One region of the Enterococcus sp. AMC1252 genome, then DNA from elsewhere that is predicted to be linked to it. Evidence: a T-box and tRNA genes for the amino acid it is inferred to sense, from the RefSeq annotation. Region 1 holds a T-box; the other holds one or more tRNA genes.
The links. The T-box of region 1 lies ahead of tyrS (tyrosine--tRNA ligase). A T-box ahead of a tRNA ligase gene usually reads a tRNA of that ligase, here a tRNA-Tyr.

Region 1 (10,009 bases):
CAGTACGTCAATTTGCTCGTGAAAAAGACGTAGATATTACTCAAGTTGCACCAACTGGAAAAGGCGGACGTGTAACAAAAGCGGACATCGAAGCATTTATTTCAGGTGGCGGACAAGCAGCAGTGCCAGCACAAGCTGAACAAACTACGGCAGCATCAGCAACAACTGAAACAGCAGCTGCACCAAAAGCTCCTGCTAAACCATTTGTTTCTGATTTAGGTGAAGCTGAAACACGTGAGAAAATGACACCAACTCGTAAAGCAATTGCGAAAGCGATGGTTAACAGTAAACATACTGCACCACACGTTACGTTGCATGATGAAGTTGAAGTATCTAAACTATGGGATCACCGCAAGAAATTTAAAGATGTTGCAGCTGCAAACGGTACGAAACTAACATTCTTACCATATGTTGTAAAAGCATTGACTGCAACAGTTCAAAAATTCCCAATCTTGAATGCATCAATTGATGACGCAGCACAAGAAATCGTTTATAAAAACTACTATAACATTGGTATCGCAACTGATACTGATCATGGTTTATATGTACCAAACGTTAAAAATGCTAACACTAAGAGCATGTTTGCTATCGCTGATGAAATCAACGAAAAAGCAGCTCTTGCAATTGAAGGCAAATTAACTGGTGCGGATATGCGCGATGGTTCTATCACAATCAGTAATATCGGTTCAGTTGGCGGCGGCTGGTTTACACCAGTTATTAACTACCCTGAAGTTGCGATTTTAGGTGTAGGTACAATTGCTACTCAACCAGTTGTAAATGCAGACGGTGAAATCGTTGTTGGACGTGTAATGAAACTTTCAATGAGCTTTGACCACCGTATCGTTGATGGCGCAACTGCTCAAAAAGCAATGAACAACATCAAGCGTTTATTAGCTGATCCAGAATTATTATTAATGGAAGGATGATTATCACATGGTAGTAGGAGATTTCGCCATTGAATTAGATACAGTCGTAATTGGTTCAGGCCCTGGAGGATACGTTGCAGCGATTCGTGCTGCTGAAATGGGTCAAAAAGTTGCGATCATTGAACGTGAGTTTATCGGCGGTGTATGTTTAAATGTTGGATGTATTCCTTCTAAAGCATTGATCGCAGCAGGACATCACTATCAAGAATCACTAGATTCAACTATGTTTGGTGTAACAGCTAAAGGTGTTGAGTTAGACTTTACAAAAACACAAGAATGGAAAGACAATAAAGTTGTTAATACTTTGACAAGCGGTGTTGGTTTCCTTCTTAAAAAACATAAAATCGAAATTATTGAAGGAGAAGCTTTCTTTGTTGATGAAAACACATTACGTGTCATTCATCCAGATTCAGCTCAAACTTACTCTTTCAATAATGCAATCGTAGCAACTGGTTCTCGCCCAATCGAAATTCCAGGATTTAAATTTGGCGGACGTGTCTTAGATTCTACTGGTGGTTTGAACTTGAAAGAAGTACCTAAGAAATTTGTTATCATCGGTGGCGGTGTTATCGGTGCAGAATTAGGTGGCGCATATGCGAACCTTGGTTCTGAAGTAACAATTTTAGAAGGTAGCCCTTCAATCTTACCAACATATGAAAAAGATATGGTTAAACTAGTTACAGATGACTTTAAGAAGAAAAATGTAACAGTTGTGACAAAAGCGATGGCTAAAGAAGCAATCGACAACGGCGACAGCGTAACTGTAAAATATGAAGTAGACGGCAAAGAAGAATCAGTCACTGCTGACTATGTAATGGTAACAGTTGGACGTCGTCCAAACACTGATGATCTTGGTTTAGAACAAGCAGGTGTTGAAGTTGGCGAACGTGGTTTAGTTAAAGTTGACAAACAAGGTAGAACAAACGTATCAAACATTTTTGCTATTGGAGATATCGTGCCAGGCGCTGCTCTTGCTCATAAAGCAAGTTATGAAGCGAAAATTGCTTCAGAAGCAATTTCCGGTAAGAAAGTAGAAGTTGACTACAAAGCAATGCCTGCTGTAGCCTTCACTGATCCAGAATTAGCAAGCGTTGGTATGACAATTGCTGAAGCCAAAGAAGCGGGATTAGAAGCAACTGCGTACAAATTCCCATTCGCTGGTAACGGTCGTGCTATTTCTTTAGGTAAAACTGAAGGATTCGTACGTTTGGTAACAACAAACGAAGACAATGTAATTATCGGAGCACAAATCGGCGGAGTTGGCGCAAGTGATATGATTTCTGAATTATCATTAGCGGTTGAATCTGGCATGAATGCTGAAGATATCGCATTAACGATCCATCCACACCCATCTTTAGGGGAAATTACTATGGATGCTTCTGAGTTGGCTTTAGGTTTGCCAATTCATATTTAAATAGCATATTTGTCACACAAAGAAAGACCGAGCTGGCCAAGCTCGGTCTTTTGTTTTAGTATCTATTTTAAACGTCTTTTTCGTCTACTGGTATATTAGCCTATATTTTAGCGATGAAGTTCTTTGTCGTCTTGTTCATCGATTCTGTGAACCATTTCAAGCAATCCGCCATTTCCTTCATCAATAATGCGTTTCACTCTAGAAATCGTTGTAGTACTGCTGCCAGTAGCTTCAGCGATATCACTGTACGTTTTATTTAGTAGTAATAGCTTTGCAACTTCAAATCGCTGAATCATAGAATCTAATTCTTTAAGTGTCATTAAGTCATCAAAGTAATTATAGCAATCCTCCAATGTTTCTAAAGCTAATAGAGAACGGAAAAACTCATCGCCGTGGCCGTCTTGTATCTTGTCGATTTTCATAAGCTCCTCCTAATTTAAAAGCTGAGCGGGCTCGTCCAGCTCTGACAGAAAAATAGGAGAGTGGCGTTCTTTGCCACAATCAAATTTTATCTTTTTTCTGAAGAGCTAGCCCGCGAAGCTAGATAATACATGGTGGCAACATTCTGTTTAATCACTGTGTACTTCGTAGCAAGCATTTTTTATTATAAAACTTTTTTGTATTTTGTCCAGTAAATTGAATAAGTAAATGAAAAAGGGTGAAGGAAAACTGATTTTCAGTTTTCCTTCACCCTTTAAAAATAGACTAATTATTTTTTACTTAGAAAGTAATTTCACTAAAGTGTATTGTTTCTTCCCTTTACGAACAATAATGAATTTCCCATCAAAACTGTGCTCTGCTGTAACGACAAAGTCTAATTCTTTAATACGATCACCATTGATTGAGATTGCTCCATTTGAGATATCTTCTCTAGCTTGACGCTTAGATGGTTCAATGCCAAGTTCGATCAACCAATCTACAAGATTTTGATCAAGTGTTTTTGTTTCAACGGTAGGCATATTTTTAAACCCGTCTTCAATTTGTTTAGAAGTTAGATTTTTTACGTTTCCTGAGAATAATGCTTCTGAGATTGCTAGAGCATCGTTTAAATCAGCTTCGCTATGAACAAATTTTGTCATTTCTGCGGCTAACACACGTTGCGCTTCACGTAAATGTGGCTCTGTTTGTACTTTGACTTCTAAGGCATCGATTTCTTCTTTTGTTAAGAAGGTAAAGAATTTCAAGTATTTGATTACGTCACGATCGTCTTGGTTTACCCAGAATTGGTAGAATTCGTAAGGGGTTGTTTTTTCTGGATCTAACCAAACCGCACCACCTGCTGTTTTACCAAATTTTGTTCCGTCTGCTTTTAACATCAATGGAATCGTTAAACCAAAGGCTTTTGCATCGGCACCTTCTTTTTTGCGGATCAAGTCTAGACCAGCGGTGATATTCCCCCATTGGTCAGCACCACCGATTTGCATACGAACGTTATTGTTTTTGAATAAGTGTAAAAAGTCCATTGATTGTAAGATTTGGTACGTAAATTCTGTAAACGAAATGCCTGTTTCTAAACGGCTTGCTACGATATCTTTGGCAAGCATTGTATTGATATTGAAGAATTTACCGTAGTCTCTTAAGAAATCTAAAAGAGTCAGATTGTGTGTCCAGTCGTAGTTGTTGACTAAGGTTAATGTATTATCAGTATCCACTGCGAATAATTTTTCCATTTGTCTGGTTAAAGAATCAACGTTATGTTGAACAGTTTCCATTGTTTGCAATTGACGTTCTGTAGTACGTCCACTTGGATCGCCAATCGTTCCAGTTGCGCCACCGATCAAAATAAATGGATGATGTCCAAACGCTTGGAATCTTTTTAGCATCATAAAAGGAATCAAATGCCCGATATGCATACTATCTCCTGTAGGGTCAACACCGCAATATAGTGAAATGCTCTCAGTTTCAACGTATTCACGTAAACCTTCGCTATCTGTCTGTTGGTTAATGGCGCCACGCCATTCTAATTCATCAATAATGTTTGTCATGTCTCTTCTTCCTCTCCTAAATAAAATAAAAAACGCCCCATAGGCTATTAGCCTATGGGACGAACTTCGCCGTGTTACCACCCAAATTGTATATGAAACATCATATACCTCTCAAATCTGTATCGTAGAAAGACGCCTACTTACGGTAGGAAACTAAAAGTGTAATTCACAAAAAATGTATATGCCAACTCTCACTAAATGTTGACTCTCTGAAATAGGGACATTCTTGCTACTTCGCTTTATTAAAGTTTGATATGTTATTTTGTAGCAATTTTACGACAAATAAACCGACTTGTCAAATACTTCTTTTTTTCTTTTATTATTTTTAAATGAGGTCTTTCTCATATAAAGCTACTTCTCTTTAATCTAGGTTTTTTGAAAGTGGAAAGTGGCAAGTATAATTTCTAACAATTACGAACGACCTTTTTACAATTAGCTGTTTTATGTTATTTTTTTCACACAAACGCTTTAGTGCAGTGGAGCATTGACGCGCTGTATAGAGTATATAAATGTTAAATAACGGGCTATTTTTTTAATTCTGCTCTTTTTGACTTGAGGCTTAAAGGTACCTATACTTTGGGAGTGATTTCACATGTGGGAAACAAAAAATAAATTTAATCAGGAGGTCAAATAAAAACATGAATAAGAAATTATCATTATTTGGATTAATCGGAATTACCATGGCCTTTTTTGGAACGGTTCGTAGTGTTCCAACATTAGCGTCAACTGGATGGGCACAAATTTTTTATATGTTGATCGCAGCTTGCTGCTTTGCATTACCAATTGCCTTGATTTCAGCCGAACTTTCAACTGGCTGGCCAGAAGAAGGTGGACCTCAAGTATGGGTACGTAATGCATTTGGTGAAAAATGGGGTTTTGTTACTTCATGGTTATTATGGGTGCAAATGTTTTTCGGAATGGTAATGGTCGCTTCAACTGTAGGTGTGCTACTAGGTTATGTAATCGACCGTCCAGATTTGGGACACAATAATCTATTTATTTTTATTATGATACTGATTTCTTATTGGGGAATTACGTTGCTTAATTTGAAATTTGACATGGTAAAAATTGCAGGTGATTGGGGTGCTGTGATCGGTGTTTATATTCCTTTTGTGGCTTTAGTTGTTTTAGGAATGATGTATATGGCAAAACATGGGATCAATCAAGATAGTTATTTAGGTCACTTTGACGCAAGCAAGTTATTACCTGATTTTAGCGATCTTGGTAGCTTACCAACTTTAACAGGAATTATCTTCATTTTTGCTGGAGTAGAAATTTCATCTGTCCATGCAAACAATATTGATAACCCAAAACGCAATTATCCAATCGCTGTGATTGCTTCGGTTTTACTATTAGTTGTATTTAACTTAGCAGCTGGTTTAAGCGTGGCAGATAGTGTACCAGCTGGAAAAATGGAACTTGCCAATATCACACAACCGTTTGTGATCATGACACAAGATCTTGGGATTCCAGCGATTTTCAATAATATTATTTCATTGATGATTTTAGTCGGTGTGTTAGTTCAATTGAGCGCTTGGGTTTTAGGTCCAAGTAAATCAATGATCAAAGTAGCAGAAGAAGGGAACTTACCACCATTCTTCCAAAAACGTAACGCAAAAGGAATTCCAATTGTTTTCGTTATGATCCAAGCAATCGTTATATCACTTGTGTCATTCTTATATGTAGTGGTTCCTGATATTAGTGCAGCCTTCTTAATCATCACGATCACAACGACGATTCTTTATTGTGTGGTGTATTTATTGATTTCACTTTCAGCGATTAAGTTACGTTATAGTATGCCGACTGTGAAACGTCCATTTAGATTAGGAAGTAAAGGCAATGGCTTGATGTGGTTTGTCTCCGTTTTAGCAATCGTTAGTGTGGTTGTTACGATTCTAGTCAGCTTGATTCCACCAACCTCTGTTCCCCAAAATGGACATGTGGCATATATCATTTTCCAAGTGGCAGCAACGGTTATCATGATCGGTATTGCCTTGATCATTTATAAGAAAAAGAAACCAGAATGGAAGAAAACAGATAAATAAGAAACAACATTTTCAGCATGATTAATTATGAAACTATTGGAGGAAAATATCATGAAAAATTTCAACACTGATGATACAAATTTAAAAGCATTATTTATAGGTGACAAAGGGGAGAACGTTGATTTATTCAAAGAGCTATTAAATAAAATGATCGATGAACATGTGGGCTGGAGACAAAACTACATGCCACAAGATTTACCCGTTATTACGCCACAAGATAGAAGCTCTGAAAGTTTCCAAGAAACAGCGGACAATATGAGAAGTGTCTTCAATGTTTTATCTTCTCGTTTACGTACAGAATCACTTCCATGGCACTCAGCAGGCCGTTTCTGGGGGCATATGAACGCTGAAACATTGATGCCATCAATTATCGCCTATACAACTGCAATGCTTTGGAACGGCAATAACGTAGCATATGAGTCATCGCCAGCAACATCACAAATGGAAGAAGAGGTCGGCTTAGAATTTGCTACATTGATGGGGTATGAAGATGGTTGGGGTCATATTGCAGCAGATGGTTCGATTGCTAACCTAGAAGGTTTATGGTATGCCCGCAATATGAAATCATTACCATTTGCAATTCAAGCTGTTGTGCCGGAAATGGTGGCAGGCAAAACAGACTGGGAATTGTTGAACATGTCTACAACAGAAGTTTTAGATATTTTAGATAAAGTACAAGATAACTTTGACGAGATCAAAGCGCAATCAGCGCGTAGTGGTAAAAACTTGGACAAATTAGGTAAATGGATCGTACCACAAACAAAACACTATTCATGGTTAAAAGCGGCTGACATTATCGGAATTGGTTTAGATCAAGTAATTGCTGGTGAAGTAAATAGCGAATACCGCATGGATATTGACAAATTAGAAGTGCAAATTCGTGAGTTAGCAGCACAAGGAATTCCTACACTTGGAGTAGTTGGTGTTGTTGGGTCAACAGAAGAAGGGCAAGTTGACCGTATTGATCAAATCATTGCTTTACGAGATAAATTAGCTAAAGAAGGCATCTACTTCTATGTGCATGTTGATGCAGCATACGGCGGCTATGGACGCTCAATCTTCTTAGATGAAAATGATCAATTTATCGAGTGGGATAAAATTGAAGAAGTTTATGCAAAACATAACATCTTCCAAGAAAAAAATGATTGGTTGACAAGAGAAGTTTATGACTCATTCAAAGCAATCGAACAAGCTGAATCTGTAACGATCGATCCACATAAAATGGGGTATATTCCTTATTCTGCTGGTGGTGTCGTAATCAAAGACATCCGCATGCGTGATGTGATTTCATATTTTGCAACTTATGTATTTGAAAAAGGAGCAGATATTCCAGCGCTATTAGGTGCTTACATTCTTGAAGGATCTAAAGCGGGAGCAACTGCAGCTGCTGTTTGGACTGCTCACAAAGTACTGCCATTGAACGTAACGGGTTACGGTAAATTAATGGGTGCAAGTATTGAAGGGGCTTATCATTTCTATCACTTTATCGATGGGTTAGAGTTTAAAGTAGGCGACAAAACAATCGAAATCCATGCATTAACAAAACCAGATTTCAATATGGTGGATTATGTCTTTAATGAAAAAGGCAATACCGATCTTGTGAAAATGAATAAATTAAATCATGATTTCTACGATTATGCATCTTATGCAAAAGGCGGATTATATAACAATGAATTCATTACATCACATACGGATTTTGCTATTGAAGAATATGGACACAGTCCATTTGAATTTGTAAACAGCCTAGGTTTTTCTCGCGCTGAATGGGAACGTGCAGATAAAGTAACGATCTTACGTGCTGCAGGGATGTCTCCATATATGAATGACAAAGAAGTTTTTGATGAATATGCAGAAAAAATCAAAACAGCGATCCAAGAAAAATTAGAAGCGATCTACGCTGAATAAACAACTGTAACAATGATTACTGTGGTTATGACAAAGCGGTACTAACGCTTTGTCATAGCTGCAGCTTTTCTATAAAAAATAAATGAAAGAAAATGACCAAAACGTTCATCGACTTTCTATAAAAAATGTGAGGAACAATGTATGAAACAATATCAAGTGACTTTTAATGAATCTGTTTTCTTATTGATAACGTTGCTGTCAATGATTGGTACAAGTATTATTGGCTTTGGAATTCCTGCTCATGTTGCGATCTTGATTGCGATTGGTTATTTACTTTTGTTTGCGGTCTATAAAAAGTTTTCTTGGGATTTCATTCAGGATGCGCTGATCGATGGTGTTTCTTCTGGTATTATTCCAATGCTGATTTTTATTTTAATAGGTGCGTTGATTAGTGTTTGGATCGCTTCAGGAACGATTCCGACAATTATGGTTTTAGGTTTTTCGTTCTTATCAGTGAAGTTTTTTATTCCGACCGTTTTTATTGTTTGCGGTATTGTCGGTGGCGCTGTTGGTAGCTCTTTTACCACGATTTCAACAATCGGGATTGCCTTTTTAGGAATGGGTAGTTTAATTGGAGTCGATCCCGCATTGACAACAGGTACAATTGTTTCGGGGGCTTTTTTAGGCAACTCGATTTCACCACTTTCTGATACAGTGAATTTAGCTGCAGCAATTTCGGAAGTCGATTTATTTGACCATTTGAAAAATACATATAAAACAGCCATTCCAGCAGCGCTGCTTTCGTTTGGTTATTTTTTAGCCATGGGATTACGCTATGACGGCGCTTTAGATAGTACAAGTATTCACGATATCGTAAACACATTAAATAGCAATTTTACGATTTCTTTTGTTGAATTGATTCCTTTAGCGATCTTGTTCGTTTGTGCGTGGAAAAAAATCCCTGCAATTCCTACATTACTGTTAAGTATTTGTGCTTCACTTATGCTGATGTTTTTTTCTAATATGCACTTTTCATTTGTAGGAACAGCTGATATAATCCAAAATGGCTTTGTTTCTCATACTGGCAACACACAAGTGGATGAACTGCTTTCTAGGGGAGGTATACAAAGTATGATGTGGTCAGTATCACTGATTATTTTGGCGTTAGCCTTAGGTGGATTACTAGTGAAAATGGAAATTATCGAGTGTTTGCTCCAACGGGTTGAATCAGTAATCAATTCCCGCCGTAAGTTGACTTTTATTACGATGATGAGCTCGATCGGAATCAATGTACTGATCGGTGAACAGTATCTGTCGATCATTTTACCTGGAAAATCTTTTATCAATAAATTCAAAGAAAAAGAGGTTCCGTTGTCCCAGTTATCTAGGGGATTGAATGACGCAGGCTCAGTTGTGAATCCTTTGATTCCATGGGGAGTGAGTGGAGTATTTATTTCAGGAACTCTGGGGATTGCAACCATCAATTATCTACCATATGCAGTATTTTGCTATATTTTACCGACAGTGTCATTTTTAGTCACACTGAGAAGTAAAAAGAAATCAAAAAAAGGATAAACAAAAAATACAACACTATTCTGTTAGGTGAATAGGTTGTATTTTTTTGATTCTAAGTGGTGACTACTCCCAAAAGGTTTTTAGACCTTCATCATATAAGTGATCATTGATCTCTGAAATAGTCAAACCGTGAGTGATGCCATAAATCACTACAGCATCCCAAGATTGTTTGGGGTAGAGTTGAGCATAGCCTGTTTTTTTCATTAACTCATTCGTTTC
Region 2 (10,009 bases), 280 kb from region 1:
TCTTCAGTTAATCTAATCGTTGAAAAAGAACGTGAAAATGTAGAGAGAACTGTTGCTGAAGTGGGTAATCGATTAGCGAATGCAGAAGGAAATTTGACGGTTTCAGATGCCTATGAAAAACTAAAAACTCCAAGTGTGGATGAGAATGATCTAGATAACAAAAAGATATCTGTAGAAGGATCATTGATGGAAATGGATAGTATGATTTCTGAGTTAGGGCAACCAGCCTTATTCTTGTCTGTTTATGACACGAAAGGGACACTAATTTTTGAAACACAGAAAGCACAAAATCAGTTGCTAAAAAAAGAAAAACAGTCAGCTGAAATCAAAACTATAGATGATAAGACAGGATTTTTGATGATTCAGCCAATCCATTCCAAAGAGAATAGGGAGACGGTTGGTTATATACAAGCTTTTTATGAGCTGTCTTCTTTTTACGATATTAGAAATCGTTTGTTGTTAACATTATTTGTACTAGAAGGTATCTCCTTGATTTTAAGTAGCATATTAGGATTTATTTTATCGTCATACTTTTTAAAACCATTGAAAGTATTAAGAGACACAATGGATACTATTCGGAAAGATCCTCAATCAGATATTCATATGCCGGATATTCATTCCAATGATGAGTTGGCTGATCTTGCAGAGATCTTCAATGAAATGTTAGACCGTATGAGACGTTATATTGAACAACAAGAGCAGTTTGTGGAGGATGTTTCTCATGAATTGCGTACCCCAGTTGCGATTATTGAGGGGCATCTGAATTTATTGAATCGTTGGGGAAAAGAGGATCCAGAAGTTTTAGACGAATCTTTAGAAGCCAGCTTGCAAGAGATTGTTCGTATGAAGAGTCTGGTTCAAGAAATGTTGGACCTATCACGTGCAGAACAAGTAGATGTTCAATATTCAAATCATACATCAAATGCTAAGCAAGTCGTATATCAAGTGTTTAATAACTTTAAAATATTATACCCAGATTTTGTTATTACTTTAGATGATGATTTGCTGTATGAAGTAACTTTAGGTATCTATCGTAATCATTTTGAACAACTTTTGATTATTATTTTGGATAATGCAGTTAAGTATTCAACAACTCGCAAAGAAGTTCATATTTCTATTTCGAAAACATTGAATGAGTTTGAAATTGCTATTCAAGATTTTGGTGAAGGGATACCAGAAGAAGATTTGGAGAAAATATTTAATCGTTTTTACCGTGTTGATAAAGCAAGAGCCCGCAATAAAGGTGGGAATGGTTTGGGGTTATCAATAGCCAAACAATTAGTTGAGAATTACAAGGGAAGAATAGATGCTGAAAGCGTCGTTCACCAAGGGACGATATTTCGAATTTATATTCCAATAGTAGATAAAGATGAAATAGTAAAGTAGGAGCATATATGCTCCTACTTTTTTTGTGACTTAACCGAATAATCTGATCTTCATAAATTGAAACATATCGGAAAAAGCGAATGGTTGTATCAAGTTTATACGGTTTGTTCGTTATCGAAAAAAAGAATTGAAAATAGGCATTTTCTAGTTGCTTTTTACGATAAGTCTTGTTATATTTATACATGTTCTTGTGAGTGAGCCTATATGAGGATAAGTGGAAAAAAATCTTTTTTTTATGCTTGACGTAGGTAATACAAACATGATAGAATAACAAAGTTGTTAATTTAAAACAGCAAAAACACCTTGGAAAATCAGGAAGAAAGTTGTTGACAAATAACAAACGACCTGGTAAACTAATGAAGTTGTCGCAAAACATTCGATAACATCAAGCAGAAAAAAACTTTGAAACTTTTGAAAAAAAGTATTGACATCAAATCGAAGATTTGGTATGATATAAAAGTTGCTGCGAGGTGGCACAGTAGACCTTTGAAAACTGAACAAAGTAAGACGAACCAAATGTGTAGGTTGTTTTTACAACGGTAAAAACAAACAACAATTTTTAACAAAGCGAAGCAATATGCTAGCAAACAAATGAGCTTAACAATCTTCGGATTGTGTTCAACTTTTATTATGAGAGTTTGATCCTGGCTCAGGACGAACGCTGGCGGCGTGCCTAATACATGCAAGTCGAACGCTTCTTTTCTACCGAGTGCTTGCACTCATTTGAAAAGAGGAGTGGCGGACGGGTGAGTAACACGTGGGTAACCTACCCATCAGAGGGGGATAACACTTGGAAACAGGTGCTAATACCGCATAACAGTCGACACCGCATGGTGTTGATTTGAAAGACGCTTTCGGGTGTCACTGATGGATGGACCCGCGGTGCATTAGCTAGTTGGTGAGGTAACGGCTCACCAAGGCCATGATGCATAGCCGACCTGAGAGGGTGATCGGCCACACTGGGACTGAGACACGGCCCAGACTCCTACGGGAGGCAGCAGTAGGGAATCTTCGGCAATGGACGAAAGTCTGACCGAGCAACGCCGCGTGAGTGAAGAAGGTTTTCGGATCGTAAAACTCTGTTGTTAGAGAAGAACAAGTAGGAGAGTAACTGCTCTTACCTTGACGGTATCTAACCAGAAAGCCACGGCTAACTACGTGCCAGCAGCCGCGGTAATACGTAGGTGGCAAGCGTTGTCCGGATTTATTGGGCGTAAAGCGAGCGCAGGCGGTTTCTTAAGTCTGATGTGAAAGCCCCCGGCTCAACCGGGGAGGGTCATTGGAAACTGGGAGACTTGAGTGCAGAAGAGGAGAGTGGAATTCCATGTGTAGCGGTGAAATGCGTAGATATATGGAGGAACACCAGTGGCGAAGGCGACTCTCTGGTCTGTAACTGACGCTGAGGCTCGAAAGCGTGGGGAGCAAACAGGATTAGATACCCTGGTAGTCCACGCCGTAAACGATGAGTGCTAAGTGTTGGAGGGTTTCCGCCCTTCAGTGCTGCAGCTAACGCATTAAGCACTCCGCCTGGGGAGTACGACCGCAAGGTTGAAACTCAAAGGAATTGACGGGGGCCCGCACAAGCGGTGGAGCATGTGGTTTAATTCGAAGCAACGCGAAGAACCTTACCAGGTCTTGACATCCTTTGACCACTCTAGAGATAGAGCTTCCCCTTCGGGGGCAAAGTGACAGGTGGTGCATGGTTGTCGTCAGCTCGTGTCGTGAGATGTTGGGTTAAGTCCCGCAACGAGCGCAACCCTTATTGTTAGTTGCCATCATTCAGTTGGGCACTCTAGCGAGACTGCCGGTGACAAACCGGAGGAAGGTGGGGATGACGTCAAATCATCATGCCCCTTATGACCTGGGCTACACACGTGCTACAATGGGAAGTACAACGAGTCGCTAGGCCGCGAGGTCATGCAAATCTCTTAAAGCTTCTCTCAGTTCGGATTGTAGGCTGCAACTCGCCTACATGAAGCCGGAATCGCTAGTAATCGCGGATCAGCACGCCGCGGTGAATACGTTCCCGGGCCTTGTACACACCGCCCGTCACACCACGAAAGTTTGTAACACCCGAAGTCGGTGAGGTAACCCTTGTGGAGCCAGCCGCCTAAGGTGGGATAGATGATTGGGGTGAAGTCGTAACAAGGTAGCCGTATCGGAAGGTGCGGCTGGATCACCTCCTTTCTAAGGAATATTACGGAAACTTACACATTCGTCGATACTTTGTTCAGTTTTGAGAGGTTTACTCTCAAGTAAATAAGTACCATGGGGCCTTAGCTCAGCTGGGAGAGCGCCTGCTTTGCACGCAGGAGGTCAGCGGTTCGATCCCGCTAGGCTCCATTAGTAACCGTTAGGTTACTACTATTGTTCATTGAAAACTGGATATTGAAGTAAAAAAAGTAATCAAAACAAACCGAGAACACCGCGTTGAAGAGTTAATTAACTGTTCGAAGCTTATTTTATTGGTGACGCCTCTATCGCTAGAGAAACGAACCAAACAAACTGACCGTAAGGTCATAAGGTTAAGTGAATAAGGGCGCACGGTGGATGCCTTGGCATTAGGAGCCGATGAAGGACGGGACTAACACCGATATGCTTTGGGGAGCTGTAAGTGAGCTATGATCCAGAGATTTCCGAATGGGGAAACCCAACATCTTTTATAGGATGTTACTATTCAGTGAATACATAGCTGGATAGAGGTAGACGCAGAGAACTGAAACATCTTAGTACCTGCAGGAAGAGAAAGAAAATTCGATTCCCTGAGTAGCGGCGAGCGAAACGGGAAGAGCCCAAACCAACAAGCTTGCTTGTTGGGGTTGTAGGACTCCGTTGTGGTAGTCTGTCAAGATAGTCGAAGAACCTGGAAAGGTTCGCCAAAGTGGGTAATAGCCCCGTAGACGAAATGTTGGCAACACCTAGGAGGATCCTGAGTACGGCGGAACACGAGAAATTCCGTCGGAATCCGCGGGGACCATCCCGCAAGGCTAAATACTCCCTAATGACCGATAGTGAACCAGTACCGTGAGGGAAAGGTGAAAAGCACCCCGGAAGGGGAGTGAAATAGATCCTGAAACCGTGTGCCTACAACAAGTCAAAGCCCGTTAATGGGTAATGGCGTGCCTTTTGTAGAATGAACCGGCGAGTTACGATTGCATGCGAGGTTAAGGTGAAGAGCCGGAGCCGCAGCGAAAGCGAGTCTGAATAGGGCGAATGAGTATGTAGTCGTAGACCCGAAACCATGTGATCTACCCATGGCCAGGTTGAAGGTGTGGTAAAACGCACTGGAGGACCGAACCCACGTACGTTGAAAAGTGCGGGGATGAGCTGTGGGTAGCGGAGAAATTCCAAACGAACTTGGAGATAGCTGGTTCTCTCCGAAATAGCTTTAGGGCTAGCGTCGAAGTTAAGAATGATGGAGGTAGAGCACTGTTTGGACTAGGGGCCCATCTCGGGTTACCGAATTCAGATAAACTCCGAATGCCATTCATTCATATTCGGCAGTCAGACTGCGAGTGATAAGATCCGTAGTCGAAAGGGAAACAGCCCAGACCACCAGCTAAGGTCCCAAAATATATGTTAAGTGGAAAAGGATGTGGGGTTGCACAGACAACTAGGATGTTGGCTCAGAAGCAGCCATCATTTAAAGAGTGCGTAATAGCTCACTAGTCGAGTGACCCTGCGCCGAAAATGTACCGGGGCTAAACATATTACCGAAGCTGTGGATCACACCTCTGGTGTGATGGTAGGAGAGCGTTCTAAGGGCGTTGAAGGTCGATCGTGAGGACGGCTGGAGCGCTTAGAAGTGAGAATGCCGGTATGAGTAGCGAAAGACGGGTGAGAATCCCGTCCACCGTATGACTAAGGTTTCCTGGGGAAGGCTCGTCCGCCCAGGGTTAGTCGGGACCTAAGCCGAGGCCGATAGGCGTAGGCGATGGACAACAGGTTGATATTCCTGTACCAGTTGTTTTTGTTTGAGCAATGGAGGGACGCAGGAGGCTAAGGAATGCATGCGACTGGAAGTGCATGTCCAAGCAGTAAGTCTTGAGTAGAGTCAAATGCTTTACTCTATACGGACAAGCTGTGATGGGGAGGGAAATAATAGTACCGAAGTTCCTGATGTCACACTGTCAAGAAAAGCTTCTAGTGAGAAAACAACTGCCCGTACCGTAAACCGACACAGGTAGTCGAGGAGAGTATCCTAAGGTGAGCGAGCGAACTCTCGTTAAGGAACTCGGCAAAATGACCCCGTAACTTCGGGAGAAGGGGTGCTGACTTCGGTCAGCCGCAGTGAATAGGCCCAAGCGACTGTTTATCAAAAACACAGGTCTCTGCAAAATCGAAAGATGAAGTATAGGGGCTGACGCCTGCCCGGTGCTGGAAGGTTAAGAGGATGGGTTAGCTTCGGCGAAGCTCAGAATTGAAGCCCCAGTAAACGGCGGCCGTAACTATAACGGTCCTAAGGTAGCGAAATTCCTTGTCGGGTAAGTTCCGACCCGCACGAAAGGCGTAACGATTTGGGCACTGTCTCAACGAGAGACTCGGTGAAATTTTAGTACCTGTGAAGATGCAGGTTACCCGCGACAGGACGGAAAGACCCCATGGAGCTTTACTGTAGCTTGATATTGAGTGTTTGTACCACATGTACAGGATAGGTAGGAGCCGATGAACCCGGAACGCTAGTTTCGGTGGAGGCGCTGGTGGGATACTACCCTTGTGTTATGAACCCTCTAACCCGCACCACTTATCGTGGTGGGAGACAGTGTCAGGTGGGCAGTTTGACTGGGGCGGTCGCCTCCTAAAGAGTAACGGAGGCGCCCAAAGGTTCCCTCAGAATGGTTGGAAATCATTCGCAGAGTGTAAAGGCAGAAGGGAGCTTGACTGCGAGACTTACAAGTCGAGCAGGGACGAAAGTCGGGCTTAGTGATCCGGTGGTTCCGCATGGAAGGGCCATCGCTCAACGGATAAAAGCTACCCTGGGGATAACAGGCTTATCTCCCCCAAGAGTCCACATCGACGGGGAGGTTTGGCACCTCGATGTCGGCTCGTCGCATCCTGGGGCTGTAGTCGGTCCCAAGGGTTGGGCTGTTCGCCCATTAAAGCGGCACGCGAGCTGGGTTCAGAACGTCGTGAGACAGTTCGGTCCCTATCCGTCGCGGGCGTTGGAAATTTGAGAGGAGCTGTCCTTAGTACGAGAGGACCGGGATGGACTTACCGCTGGTGTACCAGTTGTTCTGCCAAGGGCATTGCTGGGTAGCTATGTAGGGAAGGGATAAACGCTGAAAGCATCTAAGTGTGAAGCCCACCTCAAGATGAGATTTCCCATTTCTTTAAGAAAGTAAGACCCCTCAGAGATGATGAGGTAGATAGGTTGGAAGTGGAAGTGCAGTGATGTACGGAGCGGACCAATACTAATCGGTCGAGGACTTAACCAAAGAAACGAAATAAAAAAGTTTTTCGGACTGTTTGATTACCTTACTTCAATCCAGTTTTGAGTGAATAATCACTCAATTGAATAGCAACAACACCCAGTGTGGTGGCGATAGCGAGAAGGATACACCTGTTCCCATGCCGAACACAGAAGTTAAGCTTCTTAGCGCCGATTGTAGTGAAGGGTTTCCCTTTGTGAGAGTAGGACGTCGCCACGCTGATTATTCCGGCATAGCTCAGTTGGTAGTAGCGCATGACTGTTAATCATGATGTCGTAGGTTCGAGTCCTACTGCCGGAGTTCCTTAATATAGGATTTATGAGTAATATTTTGCTTCTTTTAACTCTGGAGAGTTGTCCGAGAGGCCGAAGGAGCATGATTGGAAATCATGTAGACGGTAAACACTGTCTCAAGGGTTCGAATCCCTTACTCTCCGTATTAAGTTTTTATTTTATTGGCCCGTTGGTCAAGCGGTTAAGACACCGCCCTTTCACGGCGGTATCACGGGTTCGATTCCCGTACGGGTCATTTATATTTTTTGGAGGTTTAGCTCAGCTGGGAGAGCACCTGCCTTACAAGCAGGGGGTCGGCGGTTCGATCCCGTCAACCTCCATTAAATTACGGTTTGGTAGTTCAGCTGGTTAGAATGCCTGCCTGTCACGCAGGAGGTCGCGGGTTCGAGTCCCGTCCAGACCGTTAGTATCATATTTATTTGGCGCAGTAGCTCAGTTGGTAGAGCAACGGATTGAAGCTCCGTGTGTCGGCAGTTCGATTCTGTCTTGCGCCATTTGGAGGAATAGCGAAGTGGCTAAACGCGACGGACTGTAAATCCGTTCCTTAGGGTTCAGTGGTTCGAATCCACTTTCCTCCATTACATAGTAGGGATATAGTTAAACGGTATAACTACGGTCTCCAAAACCGTCATTGTGGGTTCGATTCCTACTATCCCTGTTAATATTTATGGCGATTGTGGTGAAGTGGTTAACACAGCGGATTGTGGTTCCGCCATGCGTGGGTTCGATCCCCATCAGTCGCCCTTAGTATTAATTTATTATTTGTTTTATGGCGATTGTGGTGAAGTGGTTAACACAGCGGATTGTGGTTCCGCCACGCGTGGGTTCGATTCCCATCAGTCGCCCTTAGCTTTAATTTTTGGGGTATAGCCAAGCGGTAAGGCAACAGGTTTTGATCCTGTCATGCGTTGGTTCGAATCCAGCTACCCCAGTTTTCTCTTATAGAGATTATTTATTTAGAATATGGCGGTATAGCCAAGTGGTAAGGCAGAGGTCTGCAAAACCTTCATCACCGGTTCAAATCCGGTTACCGCCTTACAAATCTATTTAATGCCGGCGTGGCGGAATTGGCAGACGCGCTGGACTCAAAATCCAGTGCCCGCGAGGGCGTGCCGGTTCGACCCCGGCCGCCGGTATAAGTAATATATCAACGTTTTCAAACGTTGATATATTTTTTTTTAGTATATTAGTAGAAGAGGTTATTATGAAAAAAATAAAAATTTATTGCTTATTTATTTTACTAATAAGTTATACTTGTCCAGTATTTGTGAATGCAGAAACGATAATAGATGATTATAAATTAGATGAGCCGATAGAAAAAAATACAGAAGTCGTGGTAGAAAATGAGCCAGAGAGCACCATCGAAAATGATGACAAAAACACTGAAATTACTACATCTCAGGAAAAACCTGAAATGGATAATTTAGAAAATGAAAGTGAGATAGAATTATCGGATGGAACAAAACAAGAAAATAATGAACAAAACTTGAGAGTAATCATAGCTACAGGCTTGTTTGGTACGAGTAAATGGCAAATTGATAATACTGGAGTGTTACATATTGGTAGTGGTGAATTTATAAATACTAAAAATAGTTCGCCTTGGTTTTTGTACAGAAATCAAATTAATAAAGTAGTTTTTGATGGTCCTGTAAAAGCTAGCAGCAATTCTTCCCATTTATTTTCAAATTTGGATCGTGTTACCGAATTCGAAAATTTAAGTGAGCTTGATACGAGTGCTGTTACATTAATGAGAGATATGTTTTCCAATTTATCTAGTTTAAAAAGTTTGGATTTATCGAATTTTAATACAAGCAAAGTAACTGACATGGGTTTTATGTTTACCTACATGAGTAGTTTAGTAGACTTAAATGTATCAAGTTTTGATACAAGTAATGTAGTATATATGAGAAGTATGTTTTTAAATACCCAAAATATTGGAAGCTTGGACTTATCAAGTTTTGATACAAGTAGTGTAGAAGATATGAGTGGGATGTTTTATGGAAGCGGAATAAAACATCTAGATATCACTCATTTTAATACAAGTAATGTGGATGATATGAGCGGGATGTTTAGTAATCTTACCTTGGATAGTCTCGATTTATCTAATTTTAACACAGAAAAAGTAAGAAATATGAGTGATATGTTTAGTTGGAGTGCGATAAATGATTTAGATGTATCTAATTTTAATACTAGCCTGGTAAAAAGCATGAGTGATATGTTTAGCGAAACTCAAATGAGTCGCTTAGATTTATCGAATTTTGATACAGGAAACGTAACGAATATAAATAATATGTTTAGCAATAGTAAAATCAATAGTCTTGATATTTCTAGTTTTGATACGAGCCGAGTTGTTTATATGTATGAGATGTTTGCAAGAATGAACGAACTTAAGCATATTAATCTAGGTGAAAACTTTCAATTTAAAGATGAAGTAACACTGCCAGCTCCAAGTAATTCTTTACCTTATTATGGTAAATGGCAAAGGGATCATAAAGGAGAGGCATATACTTCAGATGAGTTAGCAGAGCAGTACGATGGCTTAACAATGAATGGAAATTATTATTGGGCTGAAAAACAACCAACGCTAGAAGTTAGAGACTCTATAATTTATGAGGGAGATACTTGGGATCCAATCGATAATTTTATTTCAGCTGCTGATGAAGATGGTAATATACTTCCGTTCTCCTCATCTATGACTACGGATAGTGTAAATACTGATATTCCAGGAAGCTATGAAGTCACCTATAGAAATGGTACTATGTCAAAAACAATTATAGTAATTGTAAAAGAGAACCTAGAAACGCTTGATGCGAAAGATTCAATGATTTATGTTGACGATACATGGAAATCAGAAGATAATTTCCTTTCAGCTACTAATAGAGATGGGCAAAGTATAGAATT

Region 2: it encodes a tRNA-Tyr, which carries the amino acid that the T-box ahead of tyrS (tyrosine--tRNA ligase) is inferred to sense. The anticodon was not compared.

Annotation. Positions count from the first base shown of each region.
Region 1 is NZ_CM177097.1:2,568,275-2,578,283, reverse strand. Features, by position in the region: gene AC4BB5_RS12190 (dihydrolipoyllysine-residue acetyltransferase) at 1-926, shown strand, start outside; gene lpdA (dihydrolipoyl dehydrogenase) at 934-2,340, shown strand; gene AC4BB5_RS12180 (YerC/YecD family TrpR-related protein) at 2,448-2,762, opposite strand; gene tyrS (tyrosine--tRNA ligase) at 3,057-4,325, opposite strand; T-box leader at 4,378-4,580, opposite strand; gene tyrP (tyrosine-tyramine antiporter) at 4,964-6,370, shown strand; gene tdc (tyrosine decarboxylase) at 6,422-8,275, shown strand; gene nhaC (Na+/H+ antiporter NhaC) at 8,417-9,790, shown strand; gene AC4BB5_RS12155 (helix-turn-helix domain-containing protein) at 9,854-10,009, opposite strand, start outside.
Region 2 is NZ_CM177097.1:2,290,635-2,300,643, reverse strand. Features, by position in the region: gene AC4BB5_RS10910 (HAMP domain-containing sensor histidine kinase) at 1-1,386, shown strand, start outside; rRNA gene AC4BB5_RS10905 (16S ribosomal RNA) at 2,013-3,573, shown strand; tRNA gene AC4BB5_RS10900 (tRNA-Ala) at 3,657-3,729, shown strand; rRNA gene AC4BB5_RS10895 (23S ribosomal RNA) at 3,910-6,821, shown strand; rRNA gene rrf (5S ribosomal RNA) at 6,919-7,034, shown strand; tRNA gene AC4BB5_RS10885 (tRNA-Asn) at 7,042-7,115, shown strand; tRNA gene AC4BB5_RS10880 (tRNA-Ser) at 7,163-7,251, shown strand; tRNA gene AC4BB5_RS10875 (tRNA-Glu) at 7,272-7,343, shown strand; tRNA gene AC4BB5_RS10870 (tRNA-Val) at 7,356-7,428, shown strand; tRNA gene AC4BB5_RS10865 (tRNA-Asp) at 7,438-7,511, shown strand; tRNA gene AC4BB5_RS10860 (tRNA-Phe) at 7,530-7,602, shown strand; tRNA gene AC4BB5_RS10855 (tRNA-Tyr) at 7,606-7,686, shown strand; tRNA gene AC4BB5_RS10850 (tRNA-Trp) at 7,696-7,766, shown strand; tRNA gene AC4BB5_RS10845 (tRNA-His) at 7,779-7,851, shown strand; tRNA gene AC4BB5_RS10840 (tRNA-His) at 7,881-7,953, shown strand; tRNA gene AC4BB5_RS10835 (tRNA-Gln) at 7,969-8,040, shown strand; tRNA gene AC4BB5_RS10830 (tRNA-Cys) at 8,074-8,144, shown strand; tRNA gene AC4BB5_RS10825 (tRNA-Leu) at 8,161-8,244, shown strand; gene AC4BB5_RS10820 (bacterial Ig-like domain-containing protein) at 8,313-10,009, shown strand, end outside.